One region of the Roseateles flavus genome, then DNA from elsewhere that is predicted to be linked to it. Evidence: predicted binding sites of a transcription regulator. Region 1 holds the regulator's gene; each other region holds the start of a gene.

Evidence for each region. The regulator FNR, encoded in region 1, switches genes on or off when oxygen is low (the NO sensors DNR and NnrR bind a similar motif). The targets are predictions, from matches to a motif close to TTGATNNNNATCAA.
Region 2: ABDJ40_RS02940 (OmpW/AlkL family protein) is a predicted target of FNR. The motif match lies at 1,569-1,582, and genes of this name have one in related genera.
Region 3: ABDJ40_RS12895 (DUF2189 domain-containing protein) is a predicted target of FNR. The motif match lies at 2,039-2,052, and genes of this name have one in related genera.
Region 4: ubiU (ubiquinone anaerobic biosynthesis protein UbiU) is a predicted target of FNR. The motif match lies at 2,128-2,141, and genes of this name have one in related genera.

Annotation. Positions count from the first base shown of each region.
Region 1 covers NZ_JBDPZC010000009.1:5,282-9,923, reverse strand. The annotation lists gene ccoG (cytochrome c oxidase accessory protein CcoG) at 1-1,057, shown strand, start outside; gene ABDJ40_RS17920 (hypothetical protein) at 1,067-1,333, shown strand; gene ABDJ40_RS17915 (hypothetical protein) at 1,365-1,652, shown strand; gene fnr (fumarate/nitrate reduction transcriptional regulator Fnr) at 1,789-2,526, opposite strand; gene hemN (oxygen-independent coproporphyrinogen III oxidase) at 2,705-4,114, shown strand; gene ABDJ40_RS17900 (urease accessory protein UreH domain-containing protein) at 4,131-4,642, shown strand, end outside.
Region 2 covers NZ_JBDPZC010000001.1:648,312-652,953, forward strand. The annotation lists gene ABDJ40_RS02935 (FemAB family XrtA/PEP-CTERM system-associated protein) at 1-711, opposite strand, end outside; gene ABDJ40_RS02940 (OmpW/AlkL family protein) at 886-1,497, opposite strand; gene metF (methylenetetrahydrofolate reductase [NAD(P)H]) at 1,646-2,503, opposite strand; gene ABDJ40_RS02950 (TlyA family RNA methyltransferase) at 2,500-3,261, opposite strand; gene ahcY (adenosylhomocysteinase) at 3,451-4,642, opposite strand, start outside.
Region 3 covers NZ_JBDPZC010000005.1:300,341-304,982, reverse strand. The annotation lists gene ABDJ40_RS12910 (alpha/beta hydrolase) at 1-345, shown strand, start outside; gene ABDJ40_RS12905 (YitT family protein) at 358-972, opposite strand; gene ABDJ40_RS12900 (DUF2788 domain-containing protein) at 980-1,198, opposite strand; gene ABDJ40_RS12895 (DUF2189 domain-containing protein) at 1,203-2,012, opposite strand; partial or broken gene ABDJ40_RS12890 (heme utilization protein) at 2,156-4,642, opposite strand, start outside.
Region 4 covers NZ_JBDPZC010000005.1:331,282-335,923, forward strand. The annotation lists gene ABDJ40_RS13025 (type IV pili methyl-accepting chemotaxis transducer N-terminal domain-containing protein) at 28-810, opposite strand; gene ABDJ40_RS13030 (DUF2789 domain-containing protein) at 964-1,194, opposite strand; gene ABDJ40_RS13035 (Crp/Fnr family transcriptional regulator) at 1,273-2,055, opposite strand; gene ubiU (ubiquinone anaerobic biosynthesis protein UbiU) at 2,277-3,284, shown strand; gene ABDJ40_RS13045 (U32 family peptidase) at 3,314-4,276, shown strand; gene ubiT (ubiquinone anaerobic biosynthesis accessory factor UbiT) at 4,287-4,642, shown strand, end outside.

The DNA of each region.
Region 1 (4,642 bases):
CGAGCGCAAGTTCGAAGGTGACCGCGCCGCCCGCATGAAGCTGGACGCCGCGCCCTGGTCCCTGAACAAGCTCGGCCGCAAGGGCGGCAAGCAACTGGCCTGGATTGCGCTCGCGGTCTGGACCGGCTTCACCTTCGTTGGCTACTTCACGCCCGTCAAGGTCCTCGGGGCCGAGGTGGCGGCCCTGGGACTCGGGCCGTGGGAGCTGTTCTGGGTGCTCTTCTATGGCTTTGCCACCTACCTGTTCGCCGGTCACATGCGCGAGCAGGTCTGCAAGTACATGTGTCCGTACGCGCGATTCCAGAGCGCGATGTTCGACAAGGACACGCTGATCATCAGCTACGACGCCGAGCGCGGCGAGCCGCGTGGCTCGCGCGGGCGCAAGATCGACATCAAGGCCGCGGGTCTCGGGTCCTGCATCGACTGCAATCTGTGCGTGCACGTCTGCCCCACAGGCATCGACATCCGCAACGGCCTGCAGTACGAGTGCATCGGCTGCGCGGCCTGCATCGACGTCTGCAACGGCGTGATGGACAAGATGGGCTACCCGCGCGGCCTCGTCCGCTACGACACGCAGAACGGCCTCAGCGAGCACCTCAGCCGCGCGCAGCTGATCCGCCGCATGTTCCGCCCCCGCGTGCTGATCTATTCGAGCATTCTGGTGCTGATCTGCGTGGCCCTGTTCTGGCACATGCTGACCCGCACGCCCTTCAAGGTCGATGTGGTGCGGGACCGCGCCTCGCTGGCCCGCCTGGTGGACGATGGCTACATCGAGAACGTCTACCGCCTGCAGGTCATGAATGCGACCGAGGAGACGCAGGCCTACACCGTCACCGCCGAAGGCCTGCAGGGCCTGGCCCTGGTGCAGCCCCTGCACATGAGCGTGGGGCCGGCCGAGGCGCGCTGGGTGTCCGTCGCGCTGCGCCTGCCACCGCAGACGGCACAATCGGCGGGCGGTGGCGCCCATGAGATCCATTTCCGCATCGTTCGCGATGCCAGGGCCAGCGAGGTGCCAAGCCAGCTGGTCGAGAAATCCACCTTTGTGGTTCCCCGCTAGGAGCGAAACATGGCTGACATTCAATCTCCTTCGACCGCACCGCGCGCCTGGTGGCGTGAGCGCATGATGTGGCTGGTGGTGGGCGGGCCCGCCACCGTGGTGCTGGCCAGCTTCGTGACCCTGGGCGTGGCCCTCAAGCATCCCGATCCGGTGATCGAGACCCAGCAGCGTCTCTCCGCCGACAGCGCCGCGGACGGCCCCCAGTCCGCCGCACTGGCGCCCGCCATCGCGGCCCGCAACCATGCCGCCACCGGCGGCCCTGCGAGCGGCAAGTAAGTCCTCGCAGTCCATCGTGGAGGAGACCGGGATGGGACTGATTGGTGAAAAGCCGGGCCCGGCGCGATGGGCCATGCACATCCTCTGGCCGGCCTTTGTGATGGCCGGCGTGACCGAGGCACTGGTGTTCGCGCTGGTCGATCCCATGGACCTCAGCTGGTTCGGTCTGTCGCCGGTGCAACTGAGCCGCGAAGCCATCTACACCTTGAGCTTCCTGGCCTTCTGGCTGCTGATCAGCCTGGCCTCGGCCGTGACCATGCTGCTGGCGACCCTGCCCGCCGAGTCGGCACCTGGCCAGCCGCGGCGCTGGCCGCACTGAGGGTCAGGTCTTGCCTTTGCGCAGGCGCTGACCGTCCGCCGTCCGGCGCCTCTGGCCGCACTGCAAGCAAAAAGCCCGCTACGCAGCGGGCTTTGCCATCATCGAGCAGGCACGGGGCCGCTCAGGTGAAGTGCGCTCAGGTGCAGTGCGCGGTGTTCACCAGCTTCTGCAGGCCGTCCTGGTTCAGGATGCGGATCTGGCGTTGCTTGACCTCCAGCAGACCTTCGTCCTGGAACTTCGAGAAGGTGCGGCTCACCGTTTCCAGCTTGAGACCCAGATAGCTGCCGATCTCTTCGCGCGTCATGCGCAGCACCAGGGCCGAGGCGGAGAAGCCGCGGGCCTGCAGGCGCTGGGTGAGGTTCAGCAGGAAGGCGGCCAGGCGTTCCTCGGCGCGCATGGAGCCCAGCAGCAGCATCACGCCGTGATCGCGCACGATCTCGCGGCTCATGATCTTGTGGAACTGGTGCTGCAGGTCGGTGAACTCGCGGGAGAGTTCCTCGAGCTGGCTGTAGGGAATCACGCAGACCTGGCTGTCTTCCAGGGCGACGGCGTCGCAGGAATGGCGATCATTGCTGATGCCGTCCAGGCCCAGCAGCTCACCGGCCATCTGGAAACCGGTGACCTGGTCACGGCCGTCCTCCGAAGACACGCAGGTCTTGAAGAAGCCCGTGCGGACCGCGTACAGCGACTGGAAGGCATCGCCGGTGCGGAACAGGGTGTCCCCGCGGGAGACGTTGCGGCGCGTGGCCACGAGGCTGTCCAGCTGGTTCAGGTCCGACTCTGACAACCCGACGGGCAGGCACAGCTCGCGCAGATTGCAGCTGGAGCAGGCGACCTTGAAGGGCTCGATCTTGATCGGGGTCTGGGTATTCATAGGGCTCATTATGGGCTGGGACTGCCGGGGCGGCGAGGAGATGTCAATGGCCGTTTCTGCTGCAGGGCAAAGGACGGCCCTGACGCTCCTCAAGGCTGTAGCCATTGTTTACCCGCGCCAGTTGATCAAACTTGACACAGGTCAATCAGTGCTTGTGCAGGCTTGGCACAGTGGCGGCATGGAAACCATCAATACTGCCGCCCTGCCGGGCATCACCGAGGATGTGTTGCGCCGCTTCGATGTGTCCGGTCCGCGCTACACGTCCTACCCGACGGCCGACCGATTCGTCGAGGCCTTCACTGTCGAGCAGTACAAGCAGGCCCTGAACCAGCGGGCCGACGGCGGTGTGGTGGGCGGAGGCGCGCCCCTTTCCCTGTATATCCACATCCCCTTCTGCGAGTCGGTCTGCTACTACTGCGCCTGCAACAAGGTCATCACCAAGCACCATGAGCGCGCGGCGGAGTACCTGGCAGTGCTGGTCCAGGAAATGGACCTGACGGTGGCCGAGCTGCGCCGGCCGCAGTCCATTTCCCAGCTGCATTTCGGCGGCGGCTCCCCGACCTTCCTCAACGACGACGAGCTGACCGGGCTGATGGACGCCATCAAGCAGCGCTTCAAGCTTGCGCCGGGCGCCGAGGTGTCCATCGAGGTCGATCCGCGCACCGTCACCGAAGCCCGCCTGAAGCACCTGCGCCAGCTGGGCTTCAACCGCCTGAGCTTCGGCGTCCAGGACTTCGACCCGGAAGTGCAGAAGGCCGTTCATCGCGTGCAGAGCTACGAGATGGTCGAGAGCCTGATGCAGCAGGCCCGCGCCCTGGGCTTCGAGTCCACCAACGTGGACCTGATCTATGGGCTGCCGCAGCAGACGCCGGAGAGCTTCCAGCGCACCATCCAGCAGGTCGCGACGCTGCGTCCGGACCGCATCGCGCTGTACGGCTACGCTCACCTGCCCACGCGCTTCAAGCCGCAGCGCCGCATCGACGCCAGCCAGCTGCCGGTGGCCGCGTCCAAGCTGACCATGTTGTCTACCGCCCTGAGCGGTTTCGTGGGCCATGGCTATGCCTACATCGGCATGGACCACTTCGCGCTGCCCAATGATTCGCTGGCCGTGGCCAAGCGCCAGGGCCGCCTGCACCGCAATTTCCAGGGCTACAGCACGCAGCCGGACTGCGACCTGATCGGCCTGGGCGTCTCGGCCATCGGCCGCGTGGGCGCCACTTACAGCCAGAATGCCAAGACCCTGCCCGAGTACTACGACGCCATCCGCCAGGGCCAGCTGCCCATCCAGCGCGGTCTGGCCCTGAGCCGCGACGATCTGGTCCGCCGGGCCATGATCATGGCGCTGATGTGCCAGGGGCGGGTGGAGTTCGAGTCCATCGAGCTGGCCCACCTGATCAAGGTGCGCGAGTACTTCCGTGCCGAGCTGGAGCAGCTGCTGTCCATGCAGGAGACCGGCCTGGTCGTGGTGGAGCCCGAGGCCATCCAGGTGACACCGCTGGGCTGGTACTTCGTGCGTGCAGTGGCCATGGTCTTCGACCGCTACCTGCAGGCCGACCGCACCCGCGCGCAGTTCTCGCGCATCATCTGAGGCTACAGTCCTCCCCATGGAAGCAGCCCTCGTCGGTTCAGCCCTGCTGATGGGCTTGGCCGGCACCCCGCACTGTGCCGTGATGTGCGGCGCGCCCTGTGCCGCACTGAGCCAGGGATCGCCGCGCACGGCCGCGCATCTCGGCTTCCAGCTGGGTCGCCTGCTCAGCTATGGTGCGGCCGGTGCGGTGGCGGCGTCCAGTGTGTCGCTGATGGCGCGCTGGGGGCAGACGGTGGCCCTGCTGCGGCCCCTTTGGCTGCTGCTGCACCTGGGCGCCCTGGCGCTCGGGATCTACCTGCTGTGGAAGGCTCGGCAACCGGCCTGGCTGTCGGCCCTGGGCCGCGAAGGCAGCCGCGACGCTGCCATCCCGCTTGCGGCGCTGGCGGCAGGAGGTCCTTCTTTGAGCGCGCCGCAGCGTCCGCGCTGGCGTGCCGTGCTGGCGGGACTGGGCTGGGTGGCCTGGCCCTGCGGCCTGCTGCAATCGGCCCTGCTGCTGGCCGCCCTGGCCAATGGCGCGCTCGGCGGTGC
Region 2 (4,642 bases), on a different contig from region 1:
GCAGCCCGGCGCATGCAGCAGGAAGCCCGCGGCCACCGCGCGGCCCTCGTGGCGCAGCACGGCGATCTCGGCCTCGGCGGGGAACTGCGCCAGCATCTGGGCGAAGAGGGCCCGGCCGTAGGGCGGCGTGCCCAGGTCGCGCATATTGCGGGCGAAGACGCGGTAGAACTCGTCCAGCAGCTCCTCGCGCCCGAAGGCCATGCTGAAGCGATCATCGGACAGCGGCTTGCGGATCTGGCTGCGCAGCTTGGACTTGATGCCCTTCTCCCACAGCAGCTCCGGCGTGGCCGGCAGGGGCAGGCGCATGTGGACCTTTTCGGTCACCAGCGCATTGAAGGACGGGTGCTGCAGCTCGCGCTCATGGCGCAGTTCCAGGTGCTTGACATCCAGGCGCCGGGCCAGCTCGACGGCGGCCTCGACCAGCCGGGCTTCGTCCGCGGGGCTGTCAGCCAGCACGCCGCCGGTGTTGAGATAGGGCTGGCTCACCAGGTAGCGCCCGAAGAGGGGGCCGCTCACCAGTTGCAGGGGCAGCACGCCGACGATGGCCTCGCCGCGCGTCAGCCACAGGAAGTGCGGCTCATGGCGCAGGGCCTGCCGCAGGACTGCCGACCACTCCTGGCGCAGATGGAAGCCGTCATAGCCGAAGCGCTGCAGGTATGCATTCCAGCCGGCGGGCGGCTGCGGGGCCTGGTGCAGGGTCGTGTCGGGCATGCGTGGGCGGTGCTGGGGCGCGTTGAAGGGCCCCGCATCCTATGTCATCCCCTGCGGGCGCTGCACCGCCCGACTCAGGGTCCGAGGTGTGCAGACGTAAAAAGGCCGCCGGGCCCGGCCGGGCGCGGCGGCTCAAAACAAAGAGGATTGCTCAGAAGAAAACGCGGGGCTCGCTCAGAAGCGGAAGCCCAGACCCACGCCCACCAGCAGCGGGTCGACCTTGAACTTGCCGACTTCGGTGCCCTTGGAGTAGACCTTGGTGCCGATCTGCACCTTCTTGATGTCCACGTTCAGGTACAGGTTCTTGCTGATCTCGTAGTCGAAGCCGACCTGGAAGGACAGGCCCACGCTGGTGTGCTTGACGCTGGGCGACAGGGCGGTATCCACGGCCGGGATGAATTCCACGTTCGAGAAGATCGTGTAGTTCAGGCCGGCGCCCACGTAGGGACGGAAGGTGTCATTGGGGGCGAAGTGGTACTGCAGGCTCAGGGTGGGCGGCAGGTGCTTCAGGGTACCGATCTCGGTGCCACCGGCCGACAGCGTGTGCTTCTGCGGATAGGTCAGGATCAGCTCAGCGGCCAGGTTGGGGCTGAAGAAGTAGCTGAAGTCGACTTCGGGGATGACCTTGTTGTTGACGCTCAGGTCCAGACCGGTCGTGTCCTTGTTGGCCGAGTCGAGGTTCACGGCACGCACGCGCATCAGCCAGGGGCTCTCGGCGGCCTGGGCGGCAAAGGCGCCGGCGGCCAGGGTGGCGGCGATCAGGGTGCGTGCAACAAGCTTGCTCATCTCAATAGCTCCTTCAAAGAATGGGAACGTTCCCGATGAAGCTATTGGAGAGGCCGCGCGAGGGTTATCCCTTGATGTGACGCAACTCCGGGGGCGCCTTGCCCCCAGGATTCATGTGGACATCAGGACGACTTGATCCGGCGCAAGCTCAGGCGCCCAGACCGAGGCGTTTGCACAACTCCAGCACCAGGCCGCTCTGGTTGAGCGTATAGAAGTGGATGCCCGGGGCGCCGCCGGCGATCAGGCGTTCGCACACCCGCGTGACCACGTCCAGGCCGAAGGCGCGGATGGAGGCGGTGTCGTCCATATAGCCTTCCATCTTCAGCGCGACCCAGCGCGGGATCTCGATGCCGTCACGGGCGGCGAACTGCGCGATGCGGCCGTAGTTGTGGAAGGGCATGATGCCCGGCACGATGGGCGCGGTGACGCCCAGCCGGCGGGCCTCGTCCACGAAGTGGAAGTAGGCGTCCGGGTTGAAGAAGAACTGGGTGATGGCGCCGCTTGCGCCGGCCTTCATCTTGTCCGCGAAGTGCTGGAGGTCCCGTGCGGCATAACGCTGTTGTGGGTGGTACTCCGGATAGGCGGCCACCTCGATCTGCCAGTCCGCGCCTTGCGTCTCGCGGATGAACTGCACCAGCTCGGCGGCATAGCGGAACTCGCCGGCCGTGGCCGTGCCGCTGGGCAGATCGCCTCGCAGGGCCACGACACGGCGGATGTTCTGCGCGCGGTAGGTGGCCAGGATCTCGGCGATGTTCTCGCGGGTCGAGCCCACGCAGGAGAGGTGCGGTGCGGCCTCATGGCCGGCCGCGGCGATCTCGCTGACGGTGGCCAGGGTCTTCTCGCGGGTGGAGCCGCCGGCGCCGTAAGTCACGCTGAAGTAGTGCGGCTGCACGGCGCTCAGCTCCTGCACGACGGTGCGCAGCTTCTCGGTGCCCACGGGCGTGTTGGGAGGGAAGAACTCGAAGCTGACCGGCGGCTTGGCCGGCGTGGTGTTCGTGAGGCTCATGGCGATGCCTTTCCTGTGGCTGTGGGGTGGCCGCTCGTCTTGCGGGCCCACAGAAAGAATTCCGTGTTGCCATCACCGCCGGTGATGGCGCTGCTGAAGTAGCCCTGCACCTGCCAGCCCAGTCCTTGAGCGGCGTTGCGGGCCTGCTGTTCCAGTTGCGGGTACAGCGAAGGGTCCTTGACCAGTCCGCCCCTGGAGAGGGCCTTGGGGCCCAGCTCGAACTGCGGCTTGATCAGGAGCAAGACCTGACCCTCCGCCGCGAGCCAGGGGTCCAGTTGCGCGAAGGCGCCCGTCATGGAGATGAAGCTCAGGTCTCCCACGATCAGCGGGAAGCCGCCGCTCGGCACATGGGAAGTCAGGGCCGAGCCCGCCAGCTCGCGCACATGCAGGCCCTCGAGCGCGGTGACGCGCGCATCGGTCTGCAGGGTCGCATGCAGCTGCCCATGCCCCACGTCCACGCCCACGACACGGGCGGCGCCGTGCTTGAGCAGGCAGTCGGTGAAGCCGCCGGTGCTCTGGCCCATGTCCAGCACCGTGAGGCCTTGCACTGCAATGCCGCTGGCCTGCAGCGCGCCTTCCAGCTTCAGGCCGCCGCGGGAGATGTAGCGCAGCTCCGCGTCGTCCGTCACCGCCAGCACCTCGCGCTCGCCCACGTCCTCGCCCGCCTTCCTCACCTTCGCCCCCGACGCCCGCAGCACCGCGCCCCGCTCGATCAGCCGCTGGGCGGCCGAGCGCGTGGGCGCGAGTTGCAGGGTCATGAGGCGTTGGTCGGCGCGCATTGAGGAAGTTTGGGGTTTGTCGTGGCAGCGTTCGGTGGTGCCGGGCGTAGCGAGCGGACTTCAGGCTAGGCGCGGGAGGATCCGCAGACCGGAACGTAGCGGCGCTACGTGAGGATCTGCGGAGGGGCCCGCAACGACGCATGAAGTTCGCGCAGTAGCCCGCAGAGATCAGTAGCGGTAGGTGTCGGGCTTGTAGGGGCCCTGCTTGGGCACACCGATATACGCCGCCTGCTCCTCCGTCAGCTCCGTCAGCTGCGCATTCAGCGTGGTCAGCTGCAGGCGCGCCACCTTCTCGTCCAGGTGCTTGGGCAGCACATAGACCTTGCCGATGTCGTAGGCGTCGCGGTGGGCGAACAGCTCGATCTGGGCGATGGTCTGGTTGGCGAAGGACGAGCTCATCACATAGCTCGGATGACCCGTGCCGCAGCCCAGGTTCACCAGGCGGCCCTTGGCGAGCAGGATGATGCGCTTGCCGTCGGGGAAGATGACGTGGTCCACCTGCGGCTTGATCTCCTCCCACTGGTACTTCTCCAGCGAGGCGACGTCAATCTCGTTGTCGAAGTGACCGATGTTGCAGACGATGGCGTTGTTCTTCATCGCGGCCATGTGCTCGTGGCGGATGACGTTCTTGTTGCCGGTGGTGGTCACGAAGATGTCGGCCTTGTCGGCGGCGTACTCCATGGTCACGACGCGATAGCCTTCCATCGCGGCCTGCAGCGCGCAGATGGGGTCGATCTCGGTCACCCACACTTGCGCGGACAGGGCGCGCAGGGCCTGTGCCGAGCCCTTGCCCACGTCGCCATAGCCGGCCACCACGGCGATCTTGCCGGCCACCATCACGTCGGTGGCGCGCTTGATGCCGTCCACGAGGGACTCGCGGCAGCCATAGAGGTTGTCGAACTTGCTCTTGGTGACGGAGTCGTTGACGTTGATGGCGCGGAACAGCAGCGTGCCCTTGGCGCTCATCTCCTTCAGGCGGTGCACGCCGGTGGTGGTTTCCTCGGTCACGCCGATGATCTCGGCGCTCTTGCGGGTGTACCAGGTGGGGTCCTGGGCGACCTTGGCCTTGATGGCGGCGAAGAGGATTCGCTCTTCCTCGCTGCCCGGGTTGGCCAGCACGGAGAGGTCCTTCTCGGCCTTCTGGCCCAGGTGCATCAGCAGGGTGGCATCGCCGCCGTCGTCCAGGATCATGTTGGGGCCTTCGCCCGCTTCACCCTTGCCGGCGAATTCGAAGATGCGATGGGTGTAGTCCCAGTAGTCTTCCAGCGTCTCGCCCTTGTAGGCGAAGACGGGCGTGCCGCGCGCGGCCAGGGCGGCCGCGGCATGGTCTTGCGTGGAGAAGATGTTGCAGGACGCCCAG
Region 3 (4,642 bases), on a different contig from region 1:
CTGTCCCTCTCAGGCCTGCATGAGCTCGAGCCCCTGGTGCACACGCCTTTCCTGCAGGCCGACCTGCGCCTGGACGAGGCCAGCGCCCGCCGCCTGAGCCCCGTGCACCAGGCGCCGCCGGATTCCCCGCTCTATGCCGTCGTCGGCGGAGCGGAAAGCGAGGAGTTCAAGCGACAGTGCCGCCTCATCCAGGAGGCCTGGGGGCCACAGGCCGTGCCTGTGCTCGAAGAGGTGCCGGGCTACAACCACTTCGACCTGCTCTACGACCTGGTGGCGCCCGAAGGCATCAGCCATGCCCTGGCGCGCCGCCTGCTGGACCTGCGCTGGTACAGCCCGCTGCTCTGAAGTCGCGGCGGCTCAGACCGCCATGTAGCGCCCCGGGCGGTGGTTGATGGCCAGGGCGGCGTTCATCGCGGCCATGCCCAGCAGGGAATAGCCGATGCGCTCGGGGCTGACCACCGCCATGGAAGCCAGCAGGATGCTCGCATCCAGCGCGGCCTGCATGTAGCCTGCACGCCAGCCGCGGCTGTCCTGGAGGTAGAGCACCAGGATGTTGAGCCCGCCCAGGCTGGCCCGGTGGCGGAACAGGATCAGCATCCCCGCGCCAATCATCAGGCCGCCGGCGATCGCCGCGAACCAGGTGTTGATCTGGGAGAACTGGACCAGGCGCGGCAGCGCCTCGGACAGCGTGGACATCAGCGTCACCGCCGCCACGGTCTTGAGCGTGAAGGCCAGGCCCATGCGCCGGTAGGCCAGCCAGTAGAAGGGCAGGTTGATGCAGAAGAACAGCAGGCCGAAGGGCCAGCCGCTGGTGTAGTGCAGCAGGAAGGCGATGCCCACGGTGCCGCCGGTGAGCATGCCCACCTGCTTGAACAGGGCCACGCCCAGGGCCACGAAGAGCGTGCCTGTCAACAGGGCCTGCGCGTCCTCGAACAGCGTGTGCCGGAAGCTCTTGGTACTGATCACGCCCATGCGGACCTCATTCGCCGACGCCGGACAGAAAGAACTTGATCAGACCCTTGGCGGCAAAGCCCACCAGGCCGAAGCCCAGGCCCAGCAGCAGGATGAAGGTGCCGAACTTGCCCGCCTTGGACTCGCGCGCCAGCTGCAGGATGATGAAGACCATGTACAGCATGAAGGCCGTGACGCCCACGCTGAGCCCGAACTGGGCGATCTGTTCCTCGGTATAGCCAAACATCTCTTCAATCGTTGCGGGTCAGGCCCGAGGTGTCGACGAGGTCCCGATAGGCATGCCAGCTGGCATGCCCCAGCCAGGGCAGCACGACGACGAAGCCCAGCATCAGCGTGGCCATGCCCAGCAGGGTCAGGCCCATGATGAGGACGGCCCACAGCGCCACCGGCGCGGGGTACTCCATCACCACGCGCCAGCTGGTGAACACGGCGCCCAGCACGCCGATCTGGCGGTCCAGCAGCAGGGGCACGGCGATCACGGTGGAGGCGAAGACGGGAGCGGCCAGCAGGGCGCCCAGCGCCAGCCAGGCCTCGAAGAGATGGCTTTGCTCGTTGAGCACCACATGGCGCAGGAAGTCCAGGGGCTTCAGGATGGGCACGCCCGCAAAGCCGGTGATCAGCGAGGCCGAGGTCATCACCCAGCCGGTGCCGGCAAAGGCCAGCAGCACGCCGAAGAGCACCAGCCGCCCGTCGCGGGGCTTCCAGACGTTCAGCACCGTGCGCAGGCCGGGGTGGCGGTTCGCCTCGATCTCGCGGCTGATGGCGTAGAGCCCCGTGGCAAGAATGGGTGCGACCAGCAGGAAGCCGCTGAAGGCGCCGGCCAGCAGCCAGAAGCGGTCACGGCCGAGCAGGAAGATCAGCGCACCGAGCAGGGCCAGCACCAGGCCGTGCAGCAGCGAGGGGCCGGGGCAGCGCGTCATGTCGGCCCAGCCGCGGGCCAGCCAGCCCAGCGGGCGCAGTGGCGGCACGGGCTTGACGCCGAAGCGGCGCGACTCCTGCAGGGCTTTCTCGGTGTACTTGTTGGGCATCAGGATGTTCATGCTGCCATGCTCGACCCTGGCGGGCCTTGATGGGCATCAAGACTAACCCTGATGCCCGCGGATCGTCCGGCCGAGAAAGGCGCAGGCCATGAAAAAGCCGCCCCGGCCGGTGGCGGGGGCGGCTTTCGCTGAGGCCGTCAGCCTCAGATCAGGGGCACGATGCGGTTCAGGTCATCGTCCTCGCCAGGCGCCTTGCGCAGCGGAACCAGCTGGTGGTGCAGCACGCCGTGGTGACCCGGCTGGGTGACCCCGTCGCCCAGCAGATTGCCCGCCGGTCCGGCCAGGACGTCGCCCAGGCTCAGCTTGGGTTCGCCGGACTTGCCGTGCTCCGGCGTCGCCGCATGGGCGTCACCCGTGCTGGCGGCGCTGCTGGCGGACTCGCCCGTGTCCTTGGCGAACCAGACGTCCGCCATGTCATGGGTCTTGCCGTCGCTGGTCGTGTAGCCGGAGACCAGGCCCAGCAGGTTGCCGTTGTTCACCGCCGTGCCGGTCTGCGCATGCAGGTCCAGCGAGGTGATGCCCAGATCCGCCAGGGACTTCAGCTCGCCCGCGTCGGTCTTGCCGTCGTGGTTGGCATCCACCCAGACCTTGAGCTGGCCGAACTGGGCGTCGGTGACGTTCAGTGCGCCGTCATGGTTGCTGTCCAGCGTGGCCATGGCCTGGTAGCCGTTGGCGGCGCGGCTGCCGTCCGCCAGCTGGGTGCCGCTGCCGAACAGTTCCTTGCCGTCGTTGATCTGGCCATCGCCGTTGCGGTCCATGACCAGCAGGCCGTCATTGCCGCCCACCCAGCCCCACTTCTGGGCGTTGCCGGTGCCGTTCAGGTCGAAGCTGACGCCCTGGGCCGCCGCGGTCGTCGAGACGCCGTTGCCGTCCAGGTCCAGCACGATGGGCGAGGTCAGCCACAGCGCGTCGAGCTGGGCTCCCGTCATCGCGTGGATGACTTCCGTGGTCAGCGCGCCGAACTGGGTCATGTTCAGCTTGGCGATGTCCTCGGACTCCATGCCGACGATCTGCTCCGTCGTGAGGCTGTGGATCTGCTCCGTTGTCAGCCCGGCGATCTGCGAGGTGGTCAGGGCCTTGATGTCATCGCTGGCGAGGTGCGAGAACTGGTCCGTCGTGAGCGCGTGGATCTGGGCCGAGCTGAAGGCCGCGATCTGCGTGGTGCTCAGCGCATTGATGTCATCGCTGCTGAAGGTGCTGATCTGGTCCGTGGTCAGCGCCAGCACCTGGGCCGTGCTCAGTGCGGCGATGTGCTCGGTGCCCAGCGCCGAGAACTGCTCCGTCGACAGCGCATGCAGGGCGGAGGTCGACAGCAGCTTGATGTCATCGCTGCTGAAGGCCGCCATGTCGGCGCTGTCGATGCCCTTCACCTGGGCCGAGGTCAGCAGACCGATCTGCGTGCTGGTGAAGGCATCGATCTGGTCGGAGCTGAAGGCCTGGAGGTCATCAGACTGCAGGGCGCGGAAGGCCGCCGTGCTCAGGGCGCGGATGTCCTCGGACGAGAAGGTCACGATCTGGTCCGAAGTCATGGCCGTGACCTGGGCCGCACTGAGCGAGGCCACCTGGTCGGAGCCCAGCGCCTGGATGTCGGCGGTCTCCCACTTCTGGACCTGCGCCGTCGTCAGCGCAGCCACCTGCACCACGCTCAGCGTCGGCACCTGGTCGCTGGTCAGGGCATTCAGCTGGTCGCTGCTCAGGGCGCGGACGGCGAAGGCGTTCAGCGCGCGGAGGTCGTCCGTCTGCATGGCCGCGATCATGCCCACGCTGATGCCGGGCACCTGGACCGAGGTCAGGGCGGCCATCTGGGCGGTGCCCATGGCGTTGAAGTCGTCCGAGCCCATCGCGTTGATCTGGGCCGAGCTCAGCGCCGCCACCTGGGTCACCGTCAGCGCGGCGACCTGGTCGGAGGTCAGCGCCACGAACTGGTCGGTGCTGAAGCTGCGCAGGGCCGCGGTGCTCAGGGCACGCAGGTCATCCGTGGCCAGGGCCGCGATCTGGTCGGAGTGCAGGCCGGCGACCTGGTTGGAGGTCAGCCCGCTGTACTGCGCCGTGGTCAGCGCCACCAGCTGGTCCGTGCCCATGGCGCCCAGCTGGACGCTGCTGATGCCGCGGATGCCGGCACTGCTGATGGCCTGCAGATCGTCGGTGGCCAGCTTCATGAACTGGTCGGTGCCGATGGCCGCGACCTGTGTCGAGCTCATGGCTGCGTACTGGTCGGTCGTGAAGGCCACCAGGTCCTCGCTGCCCAGGCCGCGGATCTGTGCGCTGGTCAGCGCATTGACCTGGGCCGTGGTCATGGCTGCGAACTGGTCGGAGCCGAGCGTGCCCAGCACATCCGTGCTGATGGCGCGCAGGGCGGCCGTGCTGATGGCACGCAGATCGTCCGACTGCATCTTGGCCAGCTGATCGCTGCTGAAGCCCACGATCTGGCTGCTGGTGAGGGCCGCGGCCTGGGCCGTGGTCAGTGCCACGACCTCATCCGTGGTCAGCGCGGCGATCTGGGCCGAGCTCAGGCTGCGCAGGGCGGCCGTGTTGAGCGCCGCGAAGTCCTCGGTCTGCAGGGCACGCAGCTGGTCGGTGCCCAGGGCGGAGACCTGCGCCGAGGTGAGCACGGCGAACTGGTCGGTGCC
Region 4 (4,642 bases), on a different contig from region 1:
AGCCGCGGCAGAAAGCGCCCCCTGACCTCAGGCCTGCCGGGCGTACTGCTGCGTCACCTCGTCCATGAGCTGCAGGATGCGCTCGCTGGTGGTGAAGACCTCGCTGAGCGAGCGGGTGTCGGTGTTGCCGGGCCGCAGGGCGCGCAGCGCGGCGTCGAAGAAGACGTACTGCTGGTCCACCATCTCCAGCTCCGAGCGCAGGGCCGCCGTGGTCTCAGGCGCGGCCTTGAGGTTGGATTGGGCCTGCGTGAATTCCTCGCGGGCCTGATTCAGCTGCTTGACCAGGCCCTCGCTCTGCACGCCCCAGGCGGCACCGAGGTAGGCCGAGGCCATGCGCTGGCTGAGCATGCGCTGCCGCCCCGCCAGGTTGACGAGGCGACCCACCGCCTTGCCCGAGGCCTGCTCCAGCAGCCCCGTGCCCTGCTGGGCCTGGGCCAGCACCTGGGTCGCCGCCGCCATCACGGCCTCGGCACCCTTGGGATGAGGCCGCTCGCCGACCAGCAGCAGCTTGTAGGCGCTCCAGCTGCCATCCATCTGCTCGTAGACCTTGGCCACGGCAGGGCTGTGTGAAAAGGCCCGCAGCTCGACCAGGTGGCGGTCGAACAGAGCCATGGAATCGGACAGGACCTTCTCCGCCTGCTCCGATCGCACCTTCTGGCCCAGGGCCATATAGGCCTTGGCGCAGCGCTGGCTCAGCATGCGCAGGCGGCCGGCCTTGTTGATGGCATCGGGCAGGTCACGGACCTCGGCGTGGGCCTGGCCGGCCAGCCAGAGGGCCGGTACCCACAGAAGACATTGACGGCGGCGCATGAACTCCATCGCGAGACTCCCTGCCTCTGCTTGACGAAGTGGCCAGTCTAGGGATGCAGGCGCCAGGAATCCTTGATGCAGTTTGCCTTTTTGAAGGCCAGCCCCGCCGACGCTAGCGCGCCACCGTAGCGGATGCCACGGTCGAGGCGCCGCTCAGCGCAGGGCCGCGTTGAGCTGGTCCACCAGCTCGGCCCAGTCGGCATCGGCCCGGAGTTCCTCGCACAGCAGCGCGGCCTGCGCGGCATTCCAGCAAGGCGCCTCCTCCAGCCGCAGCGTGTCGGGCAGCGGGGAATGGCTCAGCAGGAAGGCCTCGATGCTGGCGGCGTCGTTGGCCAGGCCCAGCTGGGCGAAGAGGTCGGAAAAGCGGTGCACGGGGGCTTGCATGGGCGGCTCCGGAAATTTGCCAGCCCAGAGCTTAGCGGCATGCCGGCCCCCTGTCCCGCGTTGCCGTGGGCCGGCCGCTCAGGCGCCTGCGCGAGCCGCAGCGGCCTTGTCCTCGCAACGCGGCCTGGCCTTCTGGCGCAGCAGGTCGGGCGCCAGGATCTGCAGCTCGTAGCCTGCGCCGCTGATGCACTGCTCCTCCTCCAGCTGGCGCAGGCAGCGCGAGAAGGTCTCGGGCGTGATCGCCAGCTGCGAGGCCACGTACTTCTTGCGCTGGATGAAGCGCACCGTGCTGCCCTGGCGGCGCCACATGTCCAGCAGCCACTCGGACACGCGGCCCAGCGCATCCAGGCTTTCGCGGCGCACGGCCTGGCGGGTCTGCTGCAGCTGCAGCTCGGCCAGGGCATCGACCACGGATTCCATGGCCGCGCGCCAGGCGGCCGGGTCCTCGGCGGCCCAGGCGTCGATCTGTGCGCGGCTCATGCCCACGGCCAGCACGTCCACCGCGGCCACGGCGCGCAGGTTGTGGGATTCGCGCAGCCAGCAGGCGGCGCAGCCCATCCACTCGCCGGCCTCGGCCAGGCGGAACTGGCGCCATTCGCCCTGGCTGTCGTGGTGGCCCAGGCAGACGCTGCCTTCCAGCAGCAGCCACATGGTCTCGCAGTGCTCGCCCTGCTCGAACAGGGGCTGGCCGGCGGGCACGCGGCGCCACTGGCCGGCCTCTATCAGCACTTCGCGCAGCGGTGCTGCCACACGTTCGGAAATAAGCGGTTGAGCCATCGCGGCGGCGCGCCGGCGATGCGTCCTTTCCAGGGCGCCCTCGGGTGTTGGCGCCGCCGTCGATGCGTAGTCGATCGATCCCATGCGGGTCTCCTCGGAGTCGTGCCACTGAATCGTGCACAAGCCACACTTTGCGGCGCCGCTGATCGATCCAGTTTGAGCGGCATCAACGCCCGGCCCTTCCGACGGATCAGCGCTTCCCCCAGGTCGCGGGGCCACCCGCATTTGCGCGGGCGCAAAACCATGCGCGAATAAGGTTCATATATTTTGCAACTTTAAAAAGCGGGGGCCCGCCCCTTCTATTCATGAGCCTGAACAAGCCAGAACTGGTGTGTCCGGCCGGCAGCCTGCGCGCCCTTCAGATGGCGGTGGATGCGGGCGCTGACGCCGTCTACCTGGGCCTCAAGGACGCCACCAATGCCCGCAACTTCGGCGGCCTCAACTTCGACCTGGAGCAGGTGCGCAGCGGCATGAGCTATGCGCACCAGCGCGGGCGCAAGGTGCTGATGGCGCTCAACACCTACGGCCAGTCGCAAGACCTGGCCCCCTGGTTCGCCGCGGTGGACAGCGCCGCGAGCCTGGGCGCCGATGCGCTGATCGTCGCCGACAGCGCGGTGCTGGCCTATGCGGCCAAGACCCATCCGCAGCTTCGCCTGCACCTCTCGGTGCAGGCCTCGGCCACGAGCTACGAGGCCATCAACTTCTACCGCGAGCGCTACGGCATCCAGCGTGCCGTGCTGCCCCGCGTGCTGACGCTGCAGCAGGTTCAGCATGTGATCCGCCATACCGATGTGGAGATCGAAGTCTTCGGCTTCGGCAGCCTCTGCGTGATGGTCGAGGGGCGCTGCGCGCTGTCCTCCTACGCGACGGGCCAGTCGCCCAACACGCATGGGGTGTGCTCGCCCCCCTCGGCCGTGCAGTGGCAGGAGCGCGGGGACGGCGTCGAGGCCCGGCTCAACGGCGTGCTGATCGACCACTACGCGCCCGAGGAGGCGCGCGGCTACCCCACGCTGTGCAAGGGCCGCTTCGACGTGCAGGGCCAGCGCGACTACGCACTGGAGGAGCCCACCAGCCTCAACACCCTGGCCTTGCTGCCGCAGCTGATCGAGTCCGGCGTGCGGGCCCTCAAGATCGAGGGTCGCCAGCGCAGCCCGGCCTATGTGGCCCAGGTCAGCAAGGTCTGGCGAGAAGCCATCGACCGCGCCGCCTCGGGCGAGCGCTACACCGTCACGCCCGCCTGGCAGCAGGCGCTCTCGCACTGGGCCGAGGGCCAGCAGAGCACCCTGGGCGCCTTCGACCGCCCCTGGCGATGAACCGCAGCGAGCGCCCCTCCATGAGTCCCATGAACGCCCCCACCCTCACCGTCGGCCCGCTGCAGTACTGGTGGCCGCGCCAGACGCTGATGCACTTCTACGCCGAGCTGGCGGACAGCCCCGCCCATGCCATCGTGCTGGGCGAGGTCACCTGCTCGCGCCGCAACGAGTTCTCGCTGGAGGACTGGCTGGCCATCGCGCGCGAGCTGCAGCAGGCCGGCAAGCGCGTGCGCCTGGCCAGCATGCCGCTGCTGATGTCAGAGGCCGAGCTGCGCGGCCTGCGCCGCCTGGCCGAGGCCGCCCTCAGTGCCGACACGCCCATGGACTTCGAGGCGGGTGACGCCTCGGCCCTGCAGGTCTGGCACGGCCTCACCCGCGAGCTGCCCGCGCAGGAGCGCCGCAGCCAGCTGGTGCTGGGGCCGCATATCAACGTCTACAACCGGCCCGCGCTGGAGGAGCTGGCCAGCCTGGGCGCGGACGTCTGGGTGCCGCCGGCGGAGATGTCTCTCGCGGCCCTCGCTCGCTGCAATCCGCCGCTGGATCCGGTGCAGGCGCAGGGCCGGCCCGTGGCCACCGAGCTGCTGACTTTCGGCCGCATGCCCCTGGCCTTCTCGGCCCGCTGTTTCACTGCGCGCCACCATCGCCTGAGCAAGGACCAGTGCGAGTTCCGCTGCCGTGACGACGCCGACGGCCTGCTGCTGCGCACCAGCGAGGGCCAGCCCTTCCTCGCGCTAAACGGCATCTCGACGCAGTCTGCCGGCCTGCAGTGCCTGCTCCAGGAACACGAGGCCGTGCGCGCCGCGGGCGTGAAGGCCCTGCGGCTCTCACCCTGCAGCGGCGGCTTCTCTCGCGTGCTGGCGCTCTTCGACGCCGTCTATCGCCAGGGCGCCGATGCCGACGAGGCCCTGGCCCAACTGCAATCCCTGGACCTGCCCGGCAGCCTGGTCCATGGCTTCGCCCACCAGCAGCCGGGCATGCAGGCCCTGGCCTGAAAGGACTCCCATGCAAGCCTCCCCGCGCGACGCCACTGCACGCCCCCCGGCCCCGGCCGGCCTGCACCAGATGCTGCTGGACCACGTCCGCGGCGTGGTGCGGCGCCTACCCGTGGAGCCGCCCTCCTTCGTCGCCGCTCGCCTGCTGGACCAGGTCCTGCTGCCGCGCCTGGATGCCAGCCAGCGCCAAGGCCTGTCTCACAAGGTGATGGAGCTGGAGCTGCTGGAACCCGGCATCCGCCTGCGCCTGCAGCTGGGCGATGCCGGATTCATGCTGGCCCCGCGCGAGGCGCCGGTGCTGCTGCGCATCCGCGCCCGCACGCCGGCCCTGTGGCGGCTGCTGCGCGGCGAGGAGGACGCCGACCG